2 regions of the Achromobacter veterisilvae genome follow, and region 2 is predicted to be linked to the other one. Evidence: predicted binding sites of a transcription regulator. Region 2 holds the regulator's gene; the other holds the start of a gene.
The links. The regulator LexA, encoded in region 2, represses DNA repair genes until DNA is damaged. The targets are predictions, from matches to a motif close to ACTGTATNNNNATACAGT.
Positions count from the first base shown of each region.

Region 1 (11,465 bases), 280 kb from region 2:
CGCAGGCGATCCGCGACCAGTACCTGAAGAACCCCGGCCCGCTGGTCCAGGCGTAAGGAGACGGAACAATGATTAAGCAGACCATTGTTGCGGCGCTCTCCGCGCTGGTCGCGGGATCCGCGTGGGCGGCCGACGGCACTCCGGCCGATGCGCAGTTGATCAAGCAGGGCGAGTACCTGTCGCGCGCCGGCGACTGTATCGCCTGCCATACCGCGAAGGGCGGCAAGCCGTTCGCGGGCGGCCTGGGCATCGAGTCGCCGCTGGGCACGATCTATTCCACCAATATCACGCCGGACAAGGAAACCGGCATCGGCGACTACACCTACGAGGACTTCGACCGGGCGGTGCGCCACGGCGTGTCCAAGGACGGGCATTCGCTGTATCCGGCCATGCCGTACACGGCCTACGCCAAGGTCGCGCCCGACGACGTGAAGGCCCTGTACGCCTACTTCATGCATGGCGTCGAGCCGGTGAAGCAGGCCAACAAGGACACCGACATCAGTTGGCCGCTGTCGATGCGCTGGCCCCTGGGCGTGTGGCGCTGGATGTTCGCGCCGGACGCCGTGAGCGGGCCCGCGGCCAGCGACCTCAAGGGCGCCGACCGCGAAGCGCTGCTGCGCGGCCAGTACCTGGTGGAAGGCCTGGGCCATTGCAGCACCTGCCATACGCCGCGCGGCTTCGCCTTGCAGGAAAAGGCGCTGACCGAGGCGGACGGCTCGGCCTTCCTGTCGGGCGGCGTGGTCGAAGGCTGGCTCGCCAAGAACCTGCGGGGCGACATGGCCGACGGCCTGGGCAGTTGGAGCCAGGAGGACATCGCGGCGTTCCTGAAGTCCGGCCGCAACGGCCATTCGGCGGCCTTCGGCGGCATGGCGCAGGTGGTCGGCGACAGCACGCAGCATTTGTCCGACGCCGACGTCAACGCCATCGCGGCGTACCTGAAGAGCCTGCCTCCGGTGAACAAGGACGCGAAGCCGCTCGCCTACGACGAGTCCGTGGCGCAGGCCCTGCGCACCGGCAAGGACAAGAGCGACGGCGCGATGGCCTTCCTCAACAACTGCGCGGCCTGCCACCGCAGCACGGGCAAGGGCTATACGGAAACGTTCCCGCAACTGGCGCTCAGCTCCACGGTGAACTCGGCGGATCCGGCGTCCCTGATCCACATCGTGCTGAAAGGCGCGCAGATGCCGGGGACTTCGGCGGCGCCGACCGCGTACGCGATGCCGGGCTTCGACTGGCGCATGACCGACAAGGAAGTCGCCGACGTGGTGACCTTCGTGCGGTCCAGTTGGGGCAACCAGGGGGCGTCGGTCAGCGCCGCCGACGTGGCCAAGGTGCGCAAGGACGTCGGGGCCGCGCCGCAGCCGGCGCGCTGAGGCGCCCAAGGCCCGCGGCGTGACGCCTCGCCGGCCGCGCCTCGCCGGCCGCGCCTTGTCGGAAAGCTCTCGGGCTTTCCGGCAAGGCCGGCCGCCGGCCTGCTATGATTACTGGATAAATACCCAGCTATCCGGCAGCGCCGATGTTTCCTCCGTACCGCTATTACTACCTGCACAATTTCGAGCGCGCGCTGGCGTGGGTGGCCGAACGCTACGCCGACCTGCTGGATGCCGCCGAACTCCGTTTCCTGGCGGATTTCCAGGCCTTGCCGCAGGCGTCGCGGGCGCTGATGGTGCGCATGCTGATGCGGCGCGGGCCCTGGTTCCGCGCCACCCGGCTGGCCTACGAAGAGATCCCCGGCACCCGTGAAGCCGCCGCGCCGCTGGAGGCGCTGGGCTGGCTGGACGCCGGCGCGCCCATGACGCTGGACGAACTTTTCGGCCTGCATACCAAGGCCGAACTTGCCGCGCTGTTCCCCGGCGCGCCGGTCAAGCCCGGCGCCCGCAAGGCGGACCTGCTGGAAGCGCTGCGGCCGCTGCACCCCCAGCCGCAATCCTATGCCGCCTGGCACCCGCGGGCCGGCGAGCCCGTCTGGCGCGTCATGGCGGCGGACCTGTGCGAACGGTTCCGCCTCATGTTCTTCGGCAATCTGCGCCAGGACTGGTCGGAATTCGTGCTGGCGGACCTGGGCGTGTTCCAGTACGAGACTGTGCCGTTCGACGCGGCGTCGCGCGCGTTCCAGGCGCGCGCCGACGTCGACCGCTACCTCGCGCTGCACGCATGCCGCCAGGCCCTGGAAGACGGGGCGGGCGTGGAGGCGCTGCTGCCGGCGGTGGACGCCTGCGCCAGCGACAACGCCTGGCTGGAGAAGCGGCGCGGCAAGATGCTGCTGCGCATCGGCCAGGCCTGCGAACGGGCCCAGGACTGGGAGGCCGCGCAGCGGGTGTACGCGCTGTGCGCCTATCCGGGCGCGCGCCACCGGCGCATCCGGGTGTATGAACGCATGGCGCGGTTCGGCGACGCGCTGGCGCTGGCGGCGCAGGCGCAGGCCGAGCCCGAAAGCGAAGAGGAAAGCCAGCGGCTGGCGCGCATGATGCCGCGCCTGCTGCGCGGCGCGGGGCAGGGCGCCCCGGCGCGCCGGCGGCCGCCCGCGGTGGCGCGCCAGGACCTGGCCCTGCCGCGTCCCGCGCAGCCCGCGCCGGTGGAATTCGTGGCGCGCGACCACCTGCACCGCGACGACGCGCCGGTGCACTATGTGGAAAACGCGCTCATCAATTCGCTGTTCGGCCTGCTGTGCTGGCCGGCGGTGTTCGCGCCCGTGCCCGGCGCGTTCTTCCATCCGTTCCAGCGCGGGCCGGCGGACCTGGACGCGCCCGATTTCCATTCGCGGCGCGAGGCGCATTTCGCCGAATGCCTGGCGCAGCTCGATACGCCCGGCTACCGCGACACCATCCTGGCGCGCTATGCCGACAAGCGCGGCGTGCAGTCGCCGTTCGTGTTCTGGGGGGCGCTGTCCGAACCGCTGCTGGCGCAGGCGCTGGACTGCCTGCCCGCCGCGCACCTGAAGCTGTTCTTCCTGCGGCTGCTGCGCGACGTCAAGACCAACCGTTCGGGGCTGCCCGACCTCGTCCGCTTCTGGCCGGGCGAGCGGCGCTACGAACTGATCGAGGTGAAGGGGCCGGGCGACAAGCTGCAGGACAACCAGATCCGCTGGCTGGAATACTGCGTGGCGCACGGCATGCCGGTCAGCGTCTGCCACGTGAGCTGGCGGGAGGATCCGGTATGAGCTATTCAGTGGCGGTCCGGGCGCTGTGCGAGTTCACGGCCCGCGCCGGCGACCTGGATTCGCGCTTCACGCCGGCGCCCAGCGGGCTGGAAGGCATGGCGGGGCATGCCCTCGTGGCGGGCCGGCGCGGCCCCGCCTACGAGACCGAGGTGCCGCTGTCGGGCGACTACGAGAACCTGCGGGTGCGCGGGCGCGCCGACGGCTACGACCCCGCGGCCAACCAGCTCGAAGAGGTCAAGACCTATCGCGGCCGGCTGGACGGCGTGCGCGACAACCACCGCGCGGCGCACTGGGCGCAGGCGCGGGTCTACGGCCATCTGCTGTGCCAGGAGCGGGGGCTGGCGCAATTGCGCGTGGCGCTGGTGTACTTCAACGTGGTCACGGAAGAAGAAACGGTGCTGACGGAAACGCACGACGCGGCGGCGCTGGCGGCGTTCTTCCAGGAGCAGTGCGGCCGCTTCCTGGCGTGGGCCAGGACCGAGCTGGCCCACCGGCAGGCGCGCGACGCGGCGCTGGAGGCGCTGGCGTTCCCGTACGGGGCGTTCCGCGGCGGGCAGCGCGAGCTGGCCGTGGCCGCGTACCGGACGGCCCGCGACGGCGGCTGCCTGATGGCGCAGGCGCCCACCGGCATCGGCAAGACGCTGGGCACTCTCTTTCCCTTGCTGAAGGCCTGCCCGGGTTCGGGCCTGGACAAGATTTTCTTCCTGGCCGCCAAGGGGCCGGGCCGCGCCCTGGCGCTGGAAGCGCTGGAAACCGTCAACGCGCAGCCGGCGGCCCCGCGCCTGCGGGTGCTGGATATGCAGGCGCGCGACAAGGCCTGCGTGCACCCCGACAAGGACTGCCACGGCGAATCCTGCCCGCTGGCCCAGGGCTTCTACGACCGCCTGCCGCGGGCCCGCGAAGCCGCGCTGGCGCACGTCCGCCTGGACGCGGCGGCGCTGCGCCGCACGGCCGACGAGCACCAGGTGTGCCCCTATTACCTGTCGCAGGAAATGGCGCGGTGGAGCGATGTGGTGGTGGGCGACTACAACTACTACTACGACTCCACCGCCATGCTGTACGCGCTGGCCCAGGCCCACCAGTGGAAGGTCGCGGTGCTGGTGGACGAGGCGCACAACCTGGTGGACCGGGCGCGCCGCATGTACACGGGCGAACTCGGCCAGGCCGCGCTGTCGGCCGCGCGCTACGCCGCGCCCAAGCCGCTGAAAAAGGCGCTGGACGGCCTGAACCGTTCATGGAACGCCTTGAACAAAAAGCAGGCGGAGGCCTACCAGGCCTACGACGAGGCCCCGGCGGGCGTGCTGGCGGCAGTGCAGAAGGCGGTGGCGGCGATCACCGACCACATGGGCCTGTCGCCCCTGGCGCAGGACGATCCGGTGCTGGGCTTCTACTTCGAGGCGCTGCACTTCATGCGCCTGGCCGAGCAGTTCGGTTCGCACGCGCTGTTCGACGTGACCCTGGACGCTCCGGGCGCGGCCGGCGCCAAGACGCCGCCGTCGACGCTGTGCGTGCGCAACGTGATTCCCGCCCCGCACCTGGCGGGGCGCTACGCGGCCGCGCACGCCACGGTGCTGTTCTCCGGCACCTTCAGCCCGCAGCAGTTCTATCGCGACACGCTGGGCCTGCCCGCGCAGGCCGCGTGGATCGACGTGGCCGCGCCGTTCCAGGCGGAGCAACTGGCCGTGCGGGTGGTGGGCAACGTATCCACGCGCTTTCGCGACCGCGAGCGCTCGCTTGCGCCCATCGTGGACCTGATCGCGCGGCAGTACGCCGAGCGGCCGGGCAACTACCTGGGGTTCCTCAGCAGCTTCGACTACCTGCGCCGGGTGTCGGACCTGATGCGGGAGTGCCATCCGGACGTGCCGGTATGGATGCAGACCCCCGGCATGGACGAGGCCGGCCGCGCCGCGTTCCTGGCGCGGTTTTCCGAGACCGGGCGGGGCGTGGGGTTCGCCGTCCTGGGCGGCGCGTTCTCGGAAGGCGTGGACCTGCCGGGCAAGCGCCTGATCGGCGCCTTCATCGCCACGCTGGGGCTGCCGCAGGTGAACGCGGTGAACGAACGCATCAAGCGCGCCATGGACCGGCGCTATGGCGAAGAGAACGGCTACGACTACACCTATCTGTACCCGGGCATGCAGAAGGTGGTGCAGGCGGCCGGCCGGGTGATACGCACCGAGCAGGACGTCGGCACGGTCCACCTGATCGACGACCGCTACCGGCGCGCGAAGGTCCGCGGCCTGTTGCCCGGCTGGTGGCGGGTGGAGTGATCAGGCGGGGCGCAGGTCCGTCAGGGGCTGGCTCGGGTCGCGGCTGAGCTGGTAGCCATACCAGAGGCTGCGCGCCATGCGCTGGGCCATTTCCTGGGCAGCGTCCGCCAGGGCGCGGTTGGGCAGGGCGTCGGTGGTTTCGCGCCACAGCGCCAGCCAGCGCTCGAACAGTTCGGCGCTCAGGTTGGGCATGGCCACGTGCTTGGGCATGGGCATGCCGGAAAAGCGGCGGGTGCCCAGCAGCACGGCGGACCAGAAGTCGGACAGCGTCCTCAGATGCTCGTCCCAGTCGTGCACCTGGCTGTCGAAGACGGGGCCGAGCGCCGCGTCGGCGCGCGCCTTGCCGTAGAAGGCATGCACCAGTTCCTGGATTTCGGCTTCGGTGCAGAGGTCGGCAGCGGCCATGGGCGTCTCCTGGCTAGGGGGGAATCCGCGCATGATAGGGCGGGCCGGGGCCGGCGCGGTTTGATCTGGCGCAAACGCGGCGGCGGGGCCTGCGCGCCCGCGGCGGGCCGGGTTTCAGTGGATAATGATATTGATTCCCATTAATGTGAGGGCGGACCGCGAGGCAGTCGCGCGGGGCGGATCCGTCGACACGCGAGCAGGAGAGCAGGCAAGTGACGCAGCAACGCAATACCCATCGGTGGCGCGCCGGATGGCTGGCGCTGGCCCTGGCTGGCGCGGCATCGGGGGCCGCCCTGGCGCAGAGCGCGGAAGGGCGGGTGTCGCCGCAGGCGCCGGCGGATACCGCGCTGACTCTGCAAAAGGGCGAATTCCTGGCCGGGGAGTGGGCGGCCGACAGCGGCGTGACGCTGGACCTGCTGGATGCGTCGGGCAGGCACGTGCGCCGCCTGAGCGACGCCGAGCGGCCCGCCGGCGGCCTGATGCTGGTGGCGCCGGACGATGGCCGCTACACGCTGCGGGCGCAGGGGCGGGGCGCGTACCGCTGGGCGGTGTCCGAGCGCGTGCCGCTGTCGGCGCAGCGCGCGCCCGAGCCCGCGCCCGCCATCGACAGTCCGCGGCTCGCGGCGCTGGCGCGCGCGCTGGAGCAGGGCGGCGGCACCGATGCCTTCTGGCGCGAGATCGCGGCCTCGGGCGCGCCGCTGATCGAGCCCGTCGACGCCGCGCATGACCGGGTGACCTTCCTGTGGCGCGGCGCGCAGCGCAACGTGCGGCTGTTCGGCGGCCCCTCGTCCGACCACGCGCCGCTGGCGCGGCTGGGAACCTCGGACGTCTGGTACCGGAGTTTCGTGCTGGCGCGCTCGGCGCGCCTGTCGTACAAGCTGGCGCCGGACGTGCCGGAGCTGCCTGCTTCCGACACCGCGCGGCGCCGCGCGATCCTGGCCACCGCGCAGGCCGATCCGCTGAACCCCAAGGCCTACCCCGAGCGCGGCGTGGACGCGTTCCAGTATTCCTCGGTGCTGGAACTGGCCGGCGCGCCGCCGCAGCCCTGGGTGGCGCCGCGCCCCGGCGTCCCGGCCGGCACGGTGGAGGCCAAGTCCCTGCGCAGCAGGATCCTGGGCAACACGCGCGATATCCACCTGTACCGCCCCGCCGGCTGGCGGCCGGACGCGCCCGGCAACCACGTGCTGGTGCTGTTCGACGCGGGGCCGTATCTCAGCCGCGTGCCCACGCCGACGATCCTGGACAACATGATCGCCGAGGGCGTCATTCCGCCCACGGCGGCGGTGCTGATCTCGAACCCGACCGCGGATTCGCGATCCGCGGAGCTGCCGCCGAATCCGGACTTCGCCGACTTCCTGGCGCGCGAGCTGATGCCGTGGGCCCGGGAACAAGGCATCGCCGCGCCGGCCGCGCGCACGGTCGTCGGCGGCTCCAGCTACGGTGGCCTGGCCTCGTCCTACGCCGCCTTGCGCCATCCCGAGGTGTTCGGCAACGTGCTGAGCCAGTCCGGCTCGTACTGGTGGGGGCAGCCGGGCGAAGAGGACCAGTGGCTGGCGCGGCAGTTCGCGGCGGCGCGCAAGCTGCCGGTGCGCTTCTACCTGGTGGCGGGGCGCTTCGAAATGGGCCGGGGCGGCCAGCCGGGGATCCTCGACAGCAACCGGCGCTTGCGCGACGTGCTCACCGCCAAGGGTTACCGGGTCACCCACCAGGAGGTGGAGGGCGGCCACGATTACCTGAGCTGGCGCGGCACGCTGTCCGACGGCCTGATCGACCTGATCGGCGCCAGGCAGGCGGCCCGCTAGCCGCGAAGGGACGGCGCGTCGCGTAGTATTGTTTGCGCGCGCCCGGATTTCCGCCGGCGCGCCCAACACAATACCCGCGCCGGCGGATTCCGCGGCGCGACAAGGAGACATGCATGAACCCTGCCACCGAGGCCCCGGTCCCCGGCCTGGACGATATCGTGGCGATGCCGGCGCACGCGCTGTCGGAAGCGATCCGCCAGCGCCGCGTGTCCTGCCGCGAAGTGATGGCGGCCTACCTGGCGCACATCGACCGGGTCAATCCCAAGCTCAACGCCATCGTCGCCCGGCGCGACGGCGACGAACTGATGCGCGAGGCCGCCGAACGCGACGCCCAACTGGACGCGGGGCAGTGGCTGGGCTGGCTTCACGGCATGCCGCAGGCGCCCAAGGACCTGACGGCGGTGCGGGGCATGGTCACGTCCATGGGCTCGCTCGTCTACAAAGACCAGGTGACGCAGCACGATTCGATCATGATCGAGCGCCTGCGGGCGTCCGGCGCCGTTTTCATCGGCCGCAGCAACGTGCCGGAGTTCGGCCTGGGGTCGCATACCTACAACCCGGTGTACGGCACCACCGGCAACCCCTACGATCCTTCCAAGACCGCGGGCGGCAGCAGCGGCGGCGCGGCCGCCGCGCTGGCGGCCCGCATGCTGCCGGTGGCCGACGGCAGCGATTTCGGCGGTTCGCTGCGCAATCCGGCCGCGTTCTGCAACGTCTACGGCATGCGGCCGTCGGCCGGCCGCGTGCCTTTCGGACCGGCGCCCGAGGTATTCCTCAAGCAACTGTCGTACGAAGGCCCGATGGGGCGCACTCCGCGCGACGTGGCGCTGCTGTTGTCGGTGATGGCCGGCCACGACCCGCGCGTGCCGCTGTCGCTGTCGGACGACCCGGCGCAGTTCGCCGGGCCGCTGGACGCCGACCTGCGCGGCAAGCGCGTGGGCTGGCTGGGCGACTGGAACGGCTACCTGCCCATGGAGCCGGGCATCCTGGACCTGTGCGAACGGGCCCTGGGCGACCTGGCGGCGGTGGGCTGCGAGGCGGTGGACTACCGGGTGCCGTTCGCCGGCGACCGCCTGTGGCGGATCTGGCTGGCGCACCGCCACCTGATGGTGGGCGGACAGTTCCATGCCCTGGTCCAGAACCCCGAGACGCGCAAGCTGGTCAAGCCGGCGCTGATCTGGGAAGTGGAAGGGCTGGACGGCATGACGGCGCGGCAGGTGTACCAGGCCACCGAGGAGCGCAGCGCGTGGTACCAGGCGGTGCTGCGCATGTTCGGCGAGGTGGACTACCTGGCGGTGCCGTCGGCGCAGGTATTCCCGTTCGATGCGAAGCTGGATTGGCCCAGGCAGATCGCCGGGCGCCCCATGGACACCTACCACCGCTGGATGGAGACGGTGACGCCCTGGACGCTGGCCGGCTGCCCGGTGATCAGCGTGCCGGTGGGTTTCAATGCCGCCGGGCTGCCCATGGGCATGCAATTGATCGGCCCGCCCCGGGGCGACCTGGCCGTGCTGCGGCTGGCGCACGCCTATGGGCAGGCGCGCGATTGGGTGGAGCACCGTCCGCCCGCAGCCCTGTGGCGGCCGGCCGCGTAGCCGGCGGGTTTCGGCACGATTGCGGCGTTTTTCGTGGCTGATAGCCCATGGCTTTGCAATAATTACCGACGAACTCCACATTTCGTAATACTCTGGGGGACGGCTCTACTTTGTTCCAGAATGTTTCGGCCCTATCGGCGAATTGACCCTGCACAAAGGTTTTCCGGCACGAGGAATTCGACACCTCGCCGGAAACGAAGGACTGACCATGTACCCTTCCATAGAGAGTTCGGCCTCGGCGAGCCTGCATTCGCACGCGGCGATGGTGTTGCTGGTCGACGACCAGGTGATAGTGGGCGAGGCCGTCAGGCGGGCGCTGGCCTCGGAGGGCAATATCGATTTCCACTATTGCTCGGGCCCCGACAAGGCGCTGGCCATGGCGATCCAGACCCGGCCCACCGTCATTCTGCAGGACCTGGCGCTGCCGGGCGTGGACGGGCTGAGCCTGGTGCAGGAATACCGCAGCCATCCCGTGACGCGCGACATTCCCATCATCGTGCTGTCCACCAAGGAAGATCCGGCGAGCAAGAGCGCCGCCTTCGGGGCGGGCGCCAACGATTACCTGGTGAAGCTGCCCGATTCCATCGAACTGGTGGCGCGCATCCGCTACCACTCGCGCTCGTATCTGGCGCTGGTGCAGCGCGACGAGGCCTACCAGGCCTTGCGCCAGAGCCAGCAGCAATTGCTGGAAAGCAACATGGAATTGCGCCGGCTGACGAATTCCGACGGGCTGACGGGCCTGGGCAACCGGCGCTATTTCGACGAATACCTCAATGCGGAATGGCTGCGCGCGCGCCGCGACGGCCGCGAGATCAGCATGCTGATGATCGACGTGGACTATTTCAAGTCCTACAACGATACCTACGGCCACATCGCGGGCGACGAGGCGCTCAAGCGCGTGGCCAATACCATCTTCGCCAGTTGCGACCGGTCCAGCGACCTGGCGGCCCGTTTCGGCGGGGAAGAGTTCGCGCTGGTGCTGCCGGGCACGCCGGCCGGCGGCGCGCGGCTGGCCGCCGAAAAACTGCGGCGCGCCGTCGCGGCCATGCAGATTCCGCAGCGGGACGCGGGCTCGGGCCCCTGGCTGACGGTCAGCATCGGCGCCGCCACGGCGGTGCCGCGCGGCGAGCAGCCGTGCACCGAGCTGATCCAGGCGGCCGACCGCGGCCTCTATCAAGCCAAGCGCCAGGGCCGCAACCGCGTGGTGCCCGGCACGATATAGCCGCCGGGCGGCCCTACAGGTGCAGCTTGGTCGAGGACTTGACCTCGTGCATCGACAGTGTGCTGAGCAATTCCTTCACGCCCGGCAGGGGGCGCAGGCGGTTGCGCACGAATTCCGAATAAGCGTCGAAGTCGCGCGCCACGATGTGCAGCAGGTAATCGTGCTGGCCGGTGGTGTTGTGGCAGGCCAGGACCTCGGGCATGGCGAGCACGCCGGCCTCGAAGGCGCGGCAGGTCTTTTCCGTGTGGTTCTCCAGCGAGATGCTGACGAAGGCCACCACGCCCATGCCCAGCGCGCGGCGGTCCAGGATGGCCTGGTAGCCCCGGATCACGCCGGACGATTCCAGGCGCTTCAGGCGTTTCCAGCAGGGCGAGGCGGACAGCGACACGCGCTCGGCCAGCTCGGCGTTGCTGAGCCGCCCATCTTCTTGAAGGATTTTCATGATTTTCCAATCGATCGCGTCAAGTTGATGTGACGAGGCAGTATCTTTCATGGAATGGCAGACGTAGGAAATATTGTTTTCCATTATCGCTTTCCGGCAATGTAAATGGAAAGAATATTGCCGCGGCGTGACGCCATACTGCCATGCATCCCCAGGCCGCCGGCGCTATTGTTTTCGCATGCGTGACGCGCCCGCTCCGGCAGTCCCTGCCGGGGGCCCGCAAACCGAGAGAGAGGCAGACCATGAGTTACTCCAGCTATCACAAGAAAGACATCTTCGGCCGCCCGCTGCACGCGGAAACGCAGATGATGTCCTACGGGTTCGACCCCTTTCTGTCGGAGGGCGCCGTCAAGCCGCCGGTATTCCTGACCTCCACCTTCGCCTTCCGCTCGGCCGAGGACGGGGCGGCCTTCTTCGACCTGGTGTCGGGCCGCAAGCCCCTGCCGCAGGGCGAGTCGGCGGGGCTGGTGTACAGCCGCTTCAACCATCCCAACCTGGAAATCGTGGAAGACCGCCTGGCGCTGCTGGACGGCTCGCAGGACGCCGCGGTGACTTCCAGCGGCATGTCGGCG
Region 1 is NZ_CP148753.1:4,707,357-4,718,821, reverse strand. Features, by position in the region: gene WHX56_RS21860 (GMC family oxidoreductase) at 1-56, shown strand, start outside; gene WHX56_RS21855 (cytochrome c) at 69-1,373, shown strand; gene WHX56_RS21850 (VRR-NUC domain-containing protein) at 1,517-3,160, shown strand; gene WHX56_RS21845 (ATP-dependent DNA helicase) at 3,157-5,427, shown strand; gene WHX56_RS21840 (group III truncated hemoglobin) at 5,428-5,832, opposite strand; gene fes (enterochelin esterase) at 6,045-7,634, shown strand; gene WHX56_RS21830 (amidase) at 7,748-9,229, shown strand; gene WHX56_RS21825 (response regulator) at 9,438-10,451, shown strand; gene WHX56_RS21820 (Lrp/AsnC family transcriptional regulator) at 10,465-10,944, opposite strand; gene WHX56_RS21815 (cystathionine gamma-synthase family protein) at 11,136-11,465, shown strand, end outside.
Region 1: a site for LexA is predicted at 1,484-1,501, ahead of WHX56_RS21850 (VRR-NUC domain-containing protein). Genes of this name have one in related genera too.

Region 2 (11,465 bases):
TCGGAATATAGGTCTTTTAATGCAGCCTGTGGTTGAAACCCTCTCCGGCCTGGAGCGCCGTGTTGATCTGGCCGTCTCGGTGGCCGACGTCGAAAAGGAAGTCCAGGCGCAATTGAAGCGCGTGGCCCGGACCGCCAAGGTCCCCGGCTTCCGTCCGGGCAAGGCGCCGCTCGCCATGCTCGAGCGCAGCCATGGTCCCAGCATCCGCTACGACGTGATCAATAGCCAAGTCGGCCGTGCCTTCGAGCAGGCCGTGGACGGCGCCAAACTGCGCGTCGCCGGCGCCCCGAACCTCGAACCCAAGACCGAAGGCGTCACCGACGACACGCTGGCGTTCACCGCCACGTTCGAGGTGTACCCCGAAGTCGCCGTGCCCGACCTGTCGGCCCTGGCCGTCACCCGCTTCGAGACGGCCGTCACCGACGCCGAAGTCGAAAAGACCCTGGACGTCCTGCGCAAACAGCGCGCCACGTTCGAAGCCCGCGAAGGCCGCGCTTCGGCCGACGGCGACCGCGTCACGCTGGACTTCGCCGGCACCATCGACGGCGTGCCCTTCGAAGGCGGCAAGGCGGAAGACTTCCCGTTCGTGCTCGGCCAAGGCCGCATGCTGCCGGAATTCGAAGAAGCCGCCCGCGGCCTGAAGGCCGGCGAGACCAAGGTCTTCCCGCTCAAGTTCCCCGATGACTACCAAGGCAAGGAAGTGGCCGGCAAGACCGCCGAATTCACGATCACCGTGAAGGAAGTGGCCGAAGGCGTGCTGCCCGAGCTGAACAGCGAATTCGCCCAGTCGCTCGGCCAGCCCGAAGGCGACGTCGAAAAGCTGAAGGCCGACATCCGCAGCAACATCGAACGCGAAGTCAAGGTGCGCTCGCAAGGCCGCACCAAGTCCAGCGTGATGGACGCCCTGGTCGAAGCCGGCAAGTTCGACGTGCCGAAGGCCCTGGTCGACAACGACGTGCAAGGCCGCGTGGCCGCCGCCCGCGAAGAACTGAAGCAGCGCGGCATCCCGAACGCCGAATCCGTGCCGATCCCGGCCGAAGCCTTCGCGACCGAATCGGAACGCCGCGTCCGCCTGGGCCTGCTGGTGTCGGAACTGGTCAAGCAAGCCCAACTGCAAGCCAAGCCCGAGCAGGTGCGCGCGCGCATCGAAGAGTTCGCCCAGAACTACGAACAACCCGCCCAGGTTGTCAGCTATTACCTGGCCGACCGCCAGCGTCGTGCTGAAATCGAGGCGATCGTGCTGGAAGACAATGTCGTCGCGCACGTGCTGGACAAGGCCAAGGTCACCGACGAGACGGTGCCTTTCGATCAGTTGATGGGGATGGCGTAACACTATGCAGAGATTCACCGATTTCTATGCGGCAATGAATGGCGGGTCGTCGGTGACCCCCACCGGCCTGGGCTACATTCCCATGGTGATCGAGCAGTCGGGGCGCGGCGAACGCGCCTACGACATCTATTCGCGTTTGCTCCGCGAGCGGCTCATTTTCCTGGTGGGTCCGGTCAACGATGCCACGGCCAACCTGGTCGTCGCGCAGTTGCTGTTCCTGGAATCGGAGAATCCTGACAAGGACATTTCCCTGTACATCAACTCGCCCGGCGGGTCGGTCTACGCGGGAATGGCCATCTTTGACACCATGCAGTTCGTCAAGCCGGACGTATCCACCCTGTGCACCGGCCTGGCGGCCAGCATGGGGGCGTTCCTGCTGGCGGCGGGCAAGAAGGGCAAGCGTTTCACGCTGCCCAACTCGCGCATCATGATCCACCAGCCTTCCGGCGGCGCCCAGGGGCAGGCCTCGGACATCCAGATCCAGGCCCGCGAAATCCTGGACCTGCGCGAACGCCTGAACCGCATCCTGGCCACGAACACCGGCCAGACGATGGAGCGCATCGGCATAGACACGGAGCGTGACAACTTCATGTCGGCCGAAGATGCGGTATCGTATGGACTGGTGGACAAGGTGATGACCTCCCGCTCGGAAGGCTGACTTCCCCCGGTTGACCCGAACCCGCTGCCACCATGTTTGAGTAAGCGCATGCGCTAGGCTTTTTTCCAGCCTGGCGCATCTTTACCTGAGATACGAAACAAATATGCCTGAAAAAAAGGGATCGGCAGACGCAAAAGTGCTGCATTGCTCGTTTTGCAATAAAAGCCAGCATGAAGTCCGCAAGCTGATCGCGGGTCCGTCGGTATTCATCTGCGATGAATGCATAGATCTGTGCAACGACATCATCCGCGAGGAGGCGCAAGCCACCGCGCGCGCGGCGATTCGTTCCGAACTGCCCACTCCGGCCGAAATCAAGACCTTCCTCGACCAGTACGTCATTGGGCAGAACTCGCCCAAGCGCATGCTGGCGGTGGCGGTCTACAACCATTACAAGCGCATCCGCCACGGCGAGATCAAGGGCGACGAAGTCGAGCTGTCCAAGAGCAACATCATGCTGATCGGCCCCACCGGGTCGGGCAAGACGCTCCTGGCCCAGACGCTGGCGCGCATGCTGAACGTGCCGTTCGTCATGGCCGACGCCACCACGCTGACCGAAGCCGGCTACGTGGGCGAAGACGTCGAAAACATCATCCAGAAGTTGCTGCAGAACTGCAACTACGAAGTGGAAAAGGCGCAGCGCGCCATTATCTACATCGATGAAATCGACAAGATCTCCCGCAAGTCCGACAACCCGTCCATCACCCGCGACGTGTCGGGCGAGGGCGTGCAGCAGGCGCTGCTGAAGCTGATCGAAGGCACGGTGGCCTCGGTGCCGCCGCAGGGCGGGCGCAAGCACCCCAACCAGGACTTCGTCCAGGTGGACACGACCAACATCCTGTTCATCGTCGGCGGCGCCTTCGACGGGCTGGAAAAAGTCATCCGCGACCGTACCGAGAAATCGGGCATCGGCTTCTCGGCCTCGGTGCGCGCCAAGTCCGAGCGCGGCGTGGGCGAGCTGTTCTCCGAAGTCGAACCCGAAGACCTGATCAAGTTCGGCCTGATTCCGGAACTGGTCGGCCGCCTGCCGGTGGTCGCCACGCTGGACGAACTCGACGAGGCGGCCCTGGTGCAGATCCTGACCGAGCCCAAGAACGCCTTGCTCAAGCAGTTCCAGAAGCTGTTCGCCATGGAAGGCGCCGAACTCGACGTGCGGCCCGCCGCCCTGAAGGCGATCGCCCGCAAGGCGCTCAAGCGCAAGACGGGCGCCCGCGGCCTGCGTTCCATCATCGAGCAGGCCTTGCTCGACACCATGTACGACCTGCCTTCCCAGGGCAACGTCAAGCGCGTGGTGCTGGACGAAAACGCCATCGAAGGCGAGGGCAAGCCATTGCTCATCTACGCCGACGAAGCCGCCGCTTCGGACAAGCCGGAGCGCGGGGAAGTCCGCGACGCGGCAGCCTGATATTTCAAAAAAGCCCGTTCCCGTAACGGGTTTTTTTGCCTGGGGGCCATTCCCGAGTGGAAACACGCTTTTCTCGCGGGCGCGACACTCGCATACTGTGAGTGTCCCCCCGGGGGATTTTTTCAGCCTTTGGGTTATCCAGGCGCCGAGATCTTGAATTTTCGGCTATTGTTCCCATAACAGACGTAACCGACGTGGCTGGTCCGGGTATACCCGGGCCACCTGTCCCCGATACGCCGAGTCATACCGAGGAACCTCCTATGTCTGCCAGCCAGACCCTGCCTTCCGACCCGATCGACCTGCCCCTGCTCCCGCTGCGCGACGTCGTGGTGTTTCCGCACATGGTCATCCCGCTGTTCGTCGGCCGTCCGCGCTCCATCCGCGCGCTCGAGGTTGCGATGGAAGCGGGCAAGAGCATCATGCTGGTGGCCCAGAAATCCGCCGGCAAGGATGACCCCACGCCCGAAGACGTCTACGAGATCGGCTGCGTCGCCGGCATCCTGCAGATGCTCAAGCTGCCCGACGGCACCGTCAAGGTGCTGGTCGAGGGCACCCAGCGCGCCCGCATCAACAGCATCGAAGACGCCGATTCGCACTTCACCTGCCAGGTGACGCCGATCGAACCGGACGCCATGCAAGGCTCCGAGACCGAGGCCCTGCGCCGCGCGATCGTCGCCCAGTTCGAACAGTACGTAAAACTGAACAAGAAGATCCCTCCGGAGATCCTGACCTCGCTGGCCGGCATCGACGATGCCGGGCGCCTGGCCGATACGATCGCCGCGCATCTTCCCTTGAAGCTCGAGCAGAAGCAGAAGATGCTCGAGATCGTCGGCACCTCCGAACGCCTCGAAGGCTTGCTCACGCAACTCGAAACCGAAATCGACATCCTCCAGGTCGAGAAGCGGATTCGCGGCCGCGTGAAGAAGCAGATGGAAAAGAGCCAGCGCGACTACTACCTGAATGAGCAGGTCAAGGCCATTCAGAAGGAACTCGGCGAAGGCGAAGAGGGCGCGGACATCGAAGAGCTCGAAAAGAAGATCATCGCCGCCCACATGCCCAAAGAGGCGCGCAAGAAGGCCGATGCCGAGCTCAAGAAGCTCAAGCTCATGTCGCCCATGTCGGCCGAAGCCACCGTGGTGCGCAACTACATCGATACGCTCATCAATCTTCCCTGGAAGAAGAAGAGCAAGATCAACAATTCCATCAGCAACGCGGAAACGGTGCTGGACAACGACCACTATGGCCTGGAAAAGGTCAAGGAACGGATCCTGGAATATCTTGCCGTGCAGCAGCGCGTGGACAAGGTGAAGGCGCCGATCCTCTGCCTGGTCGGCCCTCCCGGCGTGGGCAAGACCTCGCTGGGGCAGTCCATCGCCAAGGCCACGAACCGCAAGTTCGTGCGCATGGCGCTGGGCGGCGTGCGCGACGAAGCCGAGATCCGCGGCCATCGCCGCACCTACATCGGCTCCATGCCCGGCAAGATCGTCCAGAACATGTCGAAGGTCGGCGTGCGCAATCCCCTGTTCCTGCTCGATGAAATCGACAAGCTGGGCATGGATTTCCGCGGCGATCCCTCGTCGGCCCTGCTCGAGGTGCTGGACCCGGAACAGAACCACACGTTCCAGGACCACTACATCGAAGTCGACTTCGACCTGTCCGACGTCATGTTCGTGGCCACCAGCAACACGCTGAACATTCCGCCGGCCCTGCTGGACCGGATGGAAGTGATCCGCCTGTCCGGCTATACCGAGGAAGAGAAGATCCACATCGCCCGCGACCATCTGCTGCCCAAGCTGATGAAGAACAACGGCGTGAAGGATAGCGAGCTGACCGTCGACGACAGCGCCCTGCGCGACATCGTGCGCTACTACACCCGCGAAGCCGGCGTGCGCGCGCTCGAACGCGAAGTGGGCAAGATCTGCCGCAAGGTCATCAAGCAGTTGCTGACCCAGGGCGACCGCGCCAAGGCCGAAGGCAAGACCCTCGAGGTCAAGCCGGTCAACGTGACGGGCGACAACCTGAGCGACTACCTGGGCGTGCGCCGCTACACCTTCGGCATGGCCGAAAAGGAAAACCAGATCGGCCAGGTGACCGGCCTTGCGTGGACGGAAGTCGGCGGCGACCTGCTGACGATCGAAGTCGCGGACATGCCCGGCAAGGGCGTCATCCAACGCACCGGCTCGCTGGGCGACGTGATGAAGGAATCGGTCGAAGCGGCCCGCACGGTGGTGCGCTCGCGCGCCCGCCGCCTGGGCTTTGCCGACAGCGTCTTCGAGAAGCACGACATGCACGTGCACGTGCCGGAAGGCGCGACGCCCAAGGACGGTCCGTCCGCGGGTATCGCGATCACCACGGCCATGGTGTCGGCCCTGTCGCGCATCCCGGTGCGCGCCGACGTCGCCATGACCGGCGAGATCACGCTGCGCGGCGAAGTGCTGCCCATCGGCGGCCTGAAGGAAAAGCTGCTGGCGGCCCATCGCGGCGGCATCAAGACGGTCTTGATCCCGGAAGAAAACGTCAAGGACCTGGCGGAGATTCCGGACAACGTCAAGAACCATCTCGAGATCGTGCCGGTGCGCTGGATCGACAAGGTGCTGGAACTGGCCCTGGAACGCCTGCCCGAGCCCCTGGCCGAGGAAGAAGCGGTCAAGGAACCCCTGGTGGCCAAGCCGGCCGAGCCGGGCTCGACCGATCCGGTGCTCAAGCATTGACCTGACCTTCCGGGCGTCTCCGCAAGGAGCGCCCGGGAGCCATGACCCAAAAAGAAACCCGCCTCGGCGGGTTTCATTTTGCCTGCGCCGGGAAGGGCGGGAGAGGCCCTTAGTGCAGCGCGTGCGTGCGGATCAGGCCCACGGCTATGCCTTCCAGGGCGAAATCCTGGTCGGCGCCCACCACGATGGGCTGGAAGTCCGGGTTTTCGGGCAGGAGTTCGATGTGGCCGTTCTGGCGCTGCAGGCGCTTGACGGTGACGTCATCGCCCAGCCGGGCCACCACGATCTGGCCATTGCGGGCCTCGGAGGCTTTTTTCACGGCGAGCAGGTCGCCTTCCAGGATGCCCGCGTCGCGCATGCTCATGCCGCGCACCTTCAGCAGGTAGTCGGGCGCCTGGGCGAACAGGTTGGGGTCCACGCCGACCTCGCGTTCGACGTGTTCCGCGGCCAATATGGGGCTGCCGGCGGCCACGCGGCCCACCAGCGGCAGCAGCAGTTGCGCCAGGGAGGGCAGGGGCAGCGAGGCTTGCGTGGGCGCCGTGGAGGCGTCTTTCAGGCGGATGCCGCGGGAGGCGCCGGCCGTGAGTTCGATGGCGCCCTTGCGGGCCAGGGCCTTGAGGTGATCTTCCGCCGCGTTGGGGGAACGGAAACCCAGGGCCTGCGCGATTTCGGCGCGCGTCGGCGGAAAGCCGGTGCGCGCGACGGTCTGCCTGATCAGATCCAGGATTTGTTGTTGGCGATCGGTGAGTTTGCTGGCCATGGCGATGATCCGGTGCTAGCGGACTGTACATATATACAGCGCCATTCTGGGGGACGCAGCGCAAAAAAGCAAGTTGCTCCCCGAACTGACCGGCCGGTCGCCTCAAAGCGGCAACCGGCCGGTCAGGATGCCCCGGATCGAGCGCGCCGGGCCAAATCAGACCTTGCCCGGGCGGACCTCGACCAGGCGCCGCGCGTTATTCCGGCTTGATGCCGGCCGTCTCGATGACGCCGCGCCACTTCCGGGTCTCGGATTCGATGTAGTCCTGCAATTCCTCCGGACGCGTGGCCTTGATCGTGATGGCCTTGTCTTCGAGTTTGCGGACGATGTCGGGCATGGCCAGCGTTTTCAGCAAGGCGGAACTCAGCACCGACAGCCGGTCGGCCGGAATGCCGGCCGGGCCCATGACGCTGACCCAGGCGTCCACGCTCATGTTCTTCACGCCCAGCTCCTCGGCGGTGGGCACATCGGGCAGTTCCTTGATGCGCGTCGTGCTGGTGATGGCCAGCGCCCGCACTTTGCCCGATTGCACCAGGCTCAGGGCGGCGGGCAGATTGTCGAACCCGAGGTCGACGTGGCTGCCCATCAGCGCGGTCAACGCCGGGCCGCTGCCCGAAAAGGGAATGTGCTGCATGTTCGAGCCGGTCAGGATCTTGAAGTATTCGCCGGTCATGTGCGGCGACGTGCCGGCCCCGGGGCTGGAGTAGGACAGTTGCCGCTGCTTCGCGTCGGCGATCAGCGCGCCCAGGTCCCGGTATTTCGAATCGGCATTGACCAGCACCAGATTGGTGTAGAAGCCGACCTCGCCGATCATGGTGAAACCCTTGATCGGGTCGAAATTCAGTTCCTTGCGCAGCAACGGGTTGATCACGTTGGTGGCTACGGTGCCCAGGAAGATGGTGTAGCCGTCCGGCTTGGCGTGCGCGACCGTCGAGGCGCCGATGGTGCCGCCCGCGCCCGCCTTGTTCTCGACGACGACGGACTGGCCCAATTCGCGCGACAGGCCCTCGGCCAACACGCGCGCGACGATATCGGTCGAGCCGCCCGGCGGAAACCCGACTACGAAGCGGATGGGCTGGTCCGGAAAGGCCGCGGCGGCGGAGCCGCCCAGCGTGATGGCCAGCGCGCCGGCCGTGGCGGCAATCCAGGTCTTGAATGTCATGATCGATGTTCCTCCTGCTGGCTCGCGTCGCGCAAGTCGTCGATGATTCGCCGCTTGTCGAGTTTGCCTAGTGTGTTTTTTGGAAAAGACTGCACGATGTGGATGATTTTGGGTGTCCGCACGGACCCCAACTGCTGCTTGCCGTAATCAATCAGCGCCTGGGCGCCGACCGAGTCCGGCCGAACTGGAACGACCGCCATTTCGACGCGTTCGCCCCAGTAGTCGTCGGCGACGCCGAACACCACGCATTCGGCGATGTCCGGGTGTCGCGCATAGGCGTTCTCGACGTCGGAGGGATAGACATTGAAGCCGCCGCTAATGATGACGTCCTTGGAGCGGCCTTTGATGAACAGGAACCCGCGCTCGTCGATGTAGCCGATGTCTCCGGTGTGGAACCAGCCGTCTTTCAGGACGGCCGCGGTCTGCTCGGGCATGTTCAGGTAGCCCGACATCAGCAGGTCGCCGCTGGCGATGATTTCGCCCAAGGTGTTCGGGCTGGCGGTGGCGCGGCCGTCTTCGCCGACGACCGCGACCCGCGTCAGGGGGCCGACTCGGCCCGCGCTGCCATGGTTTTCCGGTCGGGAGCCGGTGGCGCCGTCCATCCCCGCGATGATGACCGGCGCTTCCGTCAGGCCATAGGTAACGCCCAGCACGGGGCCGAACGCCGCGATTGCCTGCGACAGCAGCGGGGCCGGGCAGGGCGCGCCGCCATACAGCAGGTTGCGCAGCGTCGGCAGGTGGCGCGGCGCGTCGCGCTGTGCCTGCACCAGCCGCTGGAGCAGGGTGGGAGGCACCCAGGTGGACGTCACCCCGCAGGTGTCCATCAAGGCATGCAGTTGCTCGGCCGTGGCACGGCCGGCGATCACCAGGCAGCCGCCGGCATGCAATACCGGCAGCACGAACGTGCCCGCGCCATGCGTCATCGGCGGCGCCAGCAGGAAGCGTTCCTCGCTGTCGAAGCCATACGCCATGGCCAGCGACGCCACCATGGTGTTGATACAGCGCAGCGACTGCAATACGGCTTTGGGCACGCCCGACGATCCACCCGTGAACTTGATGGCGGCCGTCTCGCCCGGATCCGGATTGGAGCGCGATGGCGACTGGCCCGCGTGTTCACGCACCAGCGCGTCGGTATGGAGCTCGCGGCGCTCGTCGTTGCAGATGCGCGGGCCGTGGTAGGAAGCCAGCAGCGCCTCGTAGGCCGCGTCGTGCAACACGATATCGGGCGCGGCCGTCGCCAGTTGGCGGGCGATGTCCTGTTCGACGACGGTCGGCGTCAGCGGCACCAGCACGCCGCCGCAGGCATAGGTGGCCAATATGCCCAGCAGCATTGCGTGCGAATTGCCGGCCAGCGTGGCGATCACCGGACGAGGCTTGCCCGACAGGCGTTGCAGCGCCGCGGCCAGCGCCAGCGCCTGGCCGCGCAGCGCTTCGTACGTATGGGTGCGGCCGGTGGCCGCATCGATCGCCGCGATGCGATCCGGGTACCGCATGGCGGCATGCAGGAAAAAATCGATAGGCTGCATGCTAGAGCCTGTTGCTGAGCACCGTGACCACGGCCGCCGCATCTTCGTAATGCAGGAACCCGCCGCCGTTTTCGGCCACCGCGGTGCGGGCGCCCCGGACCTGGCGCGCGCCGGCTTCATGGCGCAGTTGCGTAACGAGCTCGTGGATCTGCACCAGGCCCGTCGCGGCGATCGGATGCCCCTTGGACACCAGGCCGCCCGATACGTTGACGGGGGTGATGCCGCCCAGGCTGGTCGCGCCGCTTTCGGTGTAGGGGCCGCCCTGGCCGCGGGCGCAAAGGCCCAGGTTTTCGATCTGCAGCAGTTCCGCGAAGCTGGACGCGTCATGCACTTCGGCCACGTCGATATCCCGCGGCGTGATCTCGGCCATGGCATAGGCGCGCTTCGCGGCCAGGTGCACGCAGTGCCGGTCCATGTCGGCGATGTCGCGGATCACGGTGCTGGCCGCGCCGATGCCCGCGACCCTGACGGCCCGTTGCCTGCGCGCGTCGGACAAGGCGCGGCCGCTGGACAGCACGACGGCCGAAGCGCCGTCGGAAATGGGCGCGCACATGGCGCGCGTCAGCGGCCAGGCGATCTCGGGAGTGGCAAGCACGTCGTCGATGGACATGTCGTTCTGGTACTGGGCCAGCGGGTTCATGGTCGAGTGCGCGTGGTTCTTGGCCGCCGCGCTGGCGATCTGCCGCTGCGTGGTGCCGTAAGTGCGCATGTGCTGGCGCGCCATGGCCGCATAGATGTCCATGAAGAAGCTCTGCGTATTCCAGGCGCCGGGAGAGTTCAGCCGCTCGCGGATGGCGGGGTCGGTCTCTTGCTGGCAGAAGAAATCCCATGTCTGGCGCAGCAGATGGATGTCGGTGCCGCCGAAGAACGCATTCATCATTTCGGTCTTCTTGTCGGGGTAGAACATCTTCTCCGCGCCGACCACCAGCACCGTGTCGAACATGCCCGATTCGATCGCCATGCAGGCGTTGAACAGCCCGGAACTGCTGCTGGCGCAGGCATTTTCGATATTGAAGACGGGGATGCCGCTCACCCCCATCGCGTTCAGCGCGCACTGGCCGCGGATCGAATTCTGCTTTTCCATCTGGCCCTGGCGCACGTTGGAGAACCATGCGGCTTGCATGTCATCCAGGCCATGGCCGCTGTCGGCCAGGGCAGTATTGACGGCTTGTTCGGTCAGTTGCTTGACCGAAAGATCCGGGTGGCGGCCCAGCGGAGTATGGGCGATGCCGGTGATATAGACGTTCATGGTAGGTGTAGGCGGCTGGTCGATGAGTGGCTCTATTCTGCGTGGCCGACCGATCCGGATTAACCCCTGCTTACCCGTGAAAAAGAGGATAAAGTTCCGGCATATGAAACTTTTCTGCCCGGTATGGGCCTGGACGTTATGACGGAATCCTCCAGCATCCAGAAGGCGCTGCGAGTGCTCAAGACTGTGCAGCGCCATCACGAAGAAGGCCTGCGGCTCACGGATGTATGCCGAGAGCAGGGCCTGGAAAAACCGACGGCGCTGCGGCTGTTGCGCGAACTGCTGGCGCAGGGGCTGGTGGCCCGCGATGCGCGCAGCAAGAAGTACTACCTGGGCGACTATTGCCGGAAACTGGGGGAGTCGCTGGCTGCGCAGTCGTCGTTGTCCGTGCGCTATGGGCCCTTGCTGCGCCGTATTTCCGACCGCACCGAAGACGCCAGTTTCCTGGTGATCCTGCAAGACCTGGATACCCTCTGCATTGGCCGGGAAGTGGGCGCCTATCCCATCCAGGCGTTGGCCATCCCGGTCGGCAACCGCCAGCCCATCGGCGTGGGCGCGGGCGGCCTGGCCATGCTGGCGAGTTTCGACGACGACGTCACGGAGCATTACCTCAAGGTCAACAGGGCCCGCTTCCTCAAGTACAAGTCGCTCACGCTGGAGCAACTGC
Region 2 is NZ_CP148753.1:4,987,588-4,999,052, reverse strand. Features, by position in the region: gene tig (trigger factor) at 20-1,330, shown strand; gene clpP (ATP-dependent Clp endopeptidase proteolytic subunit ClpP) at 1,335-1,988, shown strand; gene clpX (ATP-dependent Clp protease ATP-binding subunit ClpX) at 2,092-3,390, shown strand; gene lon (endopeptidase La) at 3,651-6,101, shown strand; gene lexA (transcriptional repressor LexA) at 6,211-6,861, opposite strand; gene WHX56_RS23085 (Bug family tripartite tricarboxylate transporter substrate binding protein) at 7,058-8,023, opposite strand; gene WHX56_RS23080 (class I adenylate-forming enzyme family protein) at 8,020-9,549, opposite strand; gene WHX56_RS23075 (thiolase family protein) at 9,551-10,798, opposite strand; gene WHX56_RS23070 (IclR family transcriptional regulator) at 10,922-11,465, shown strand, end outside.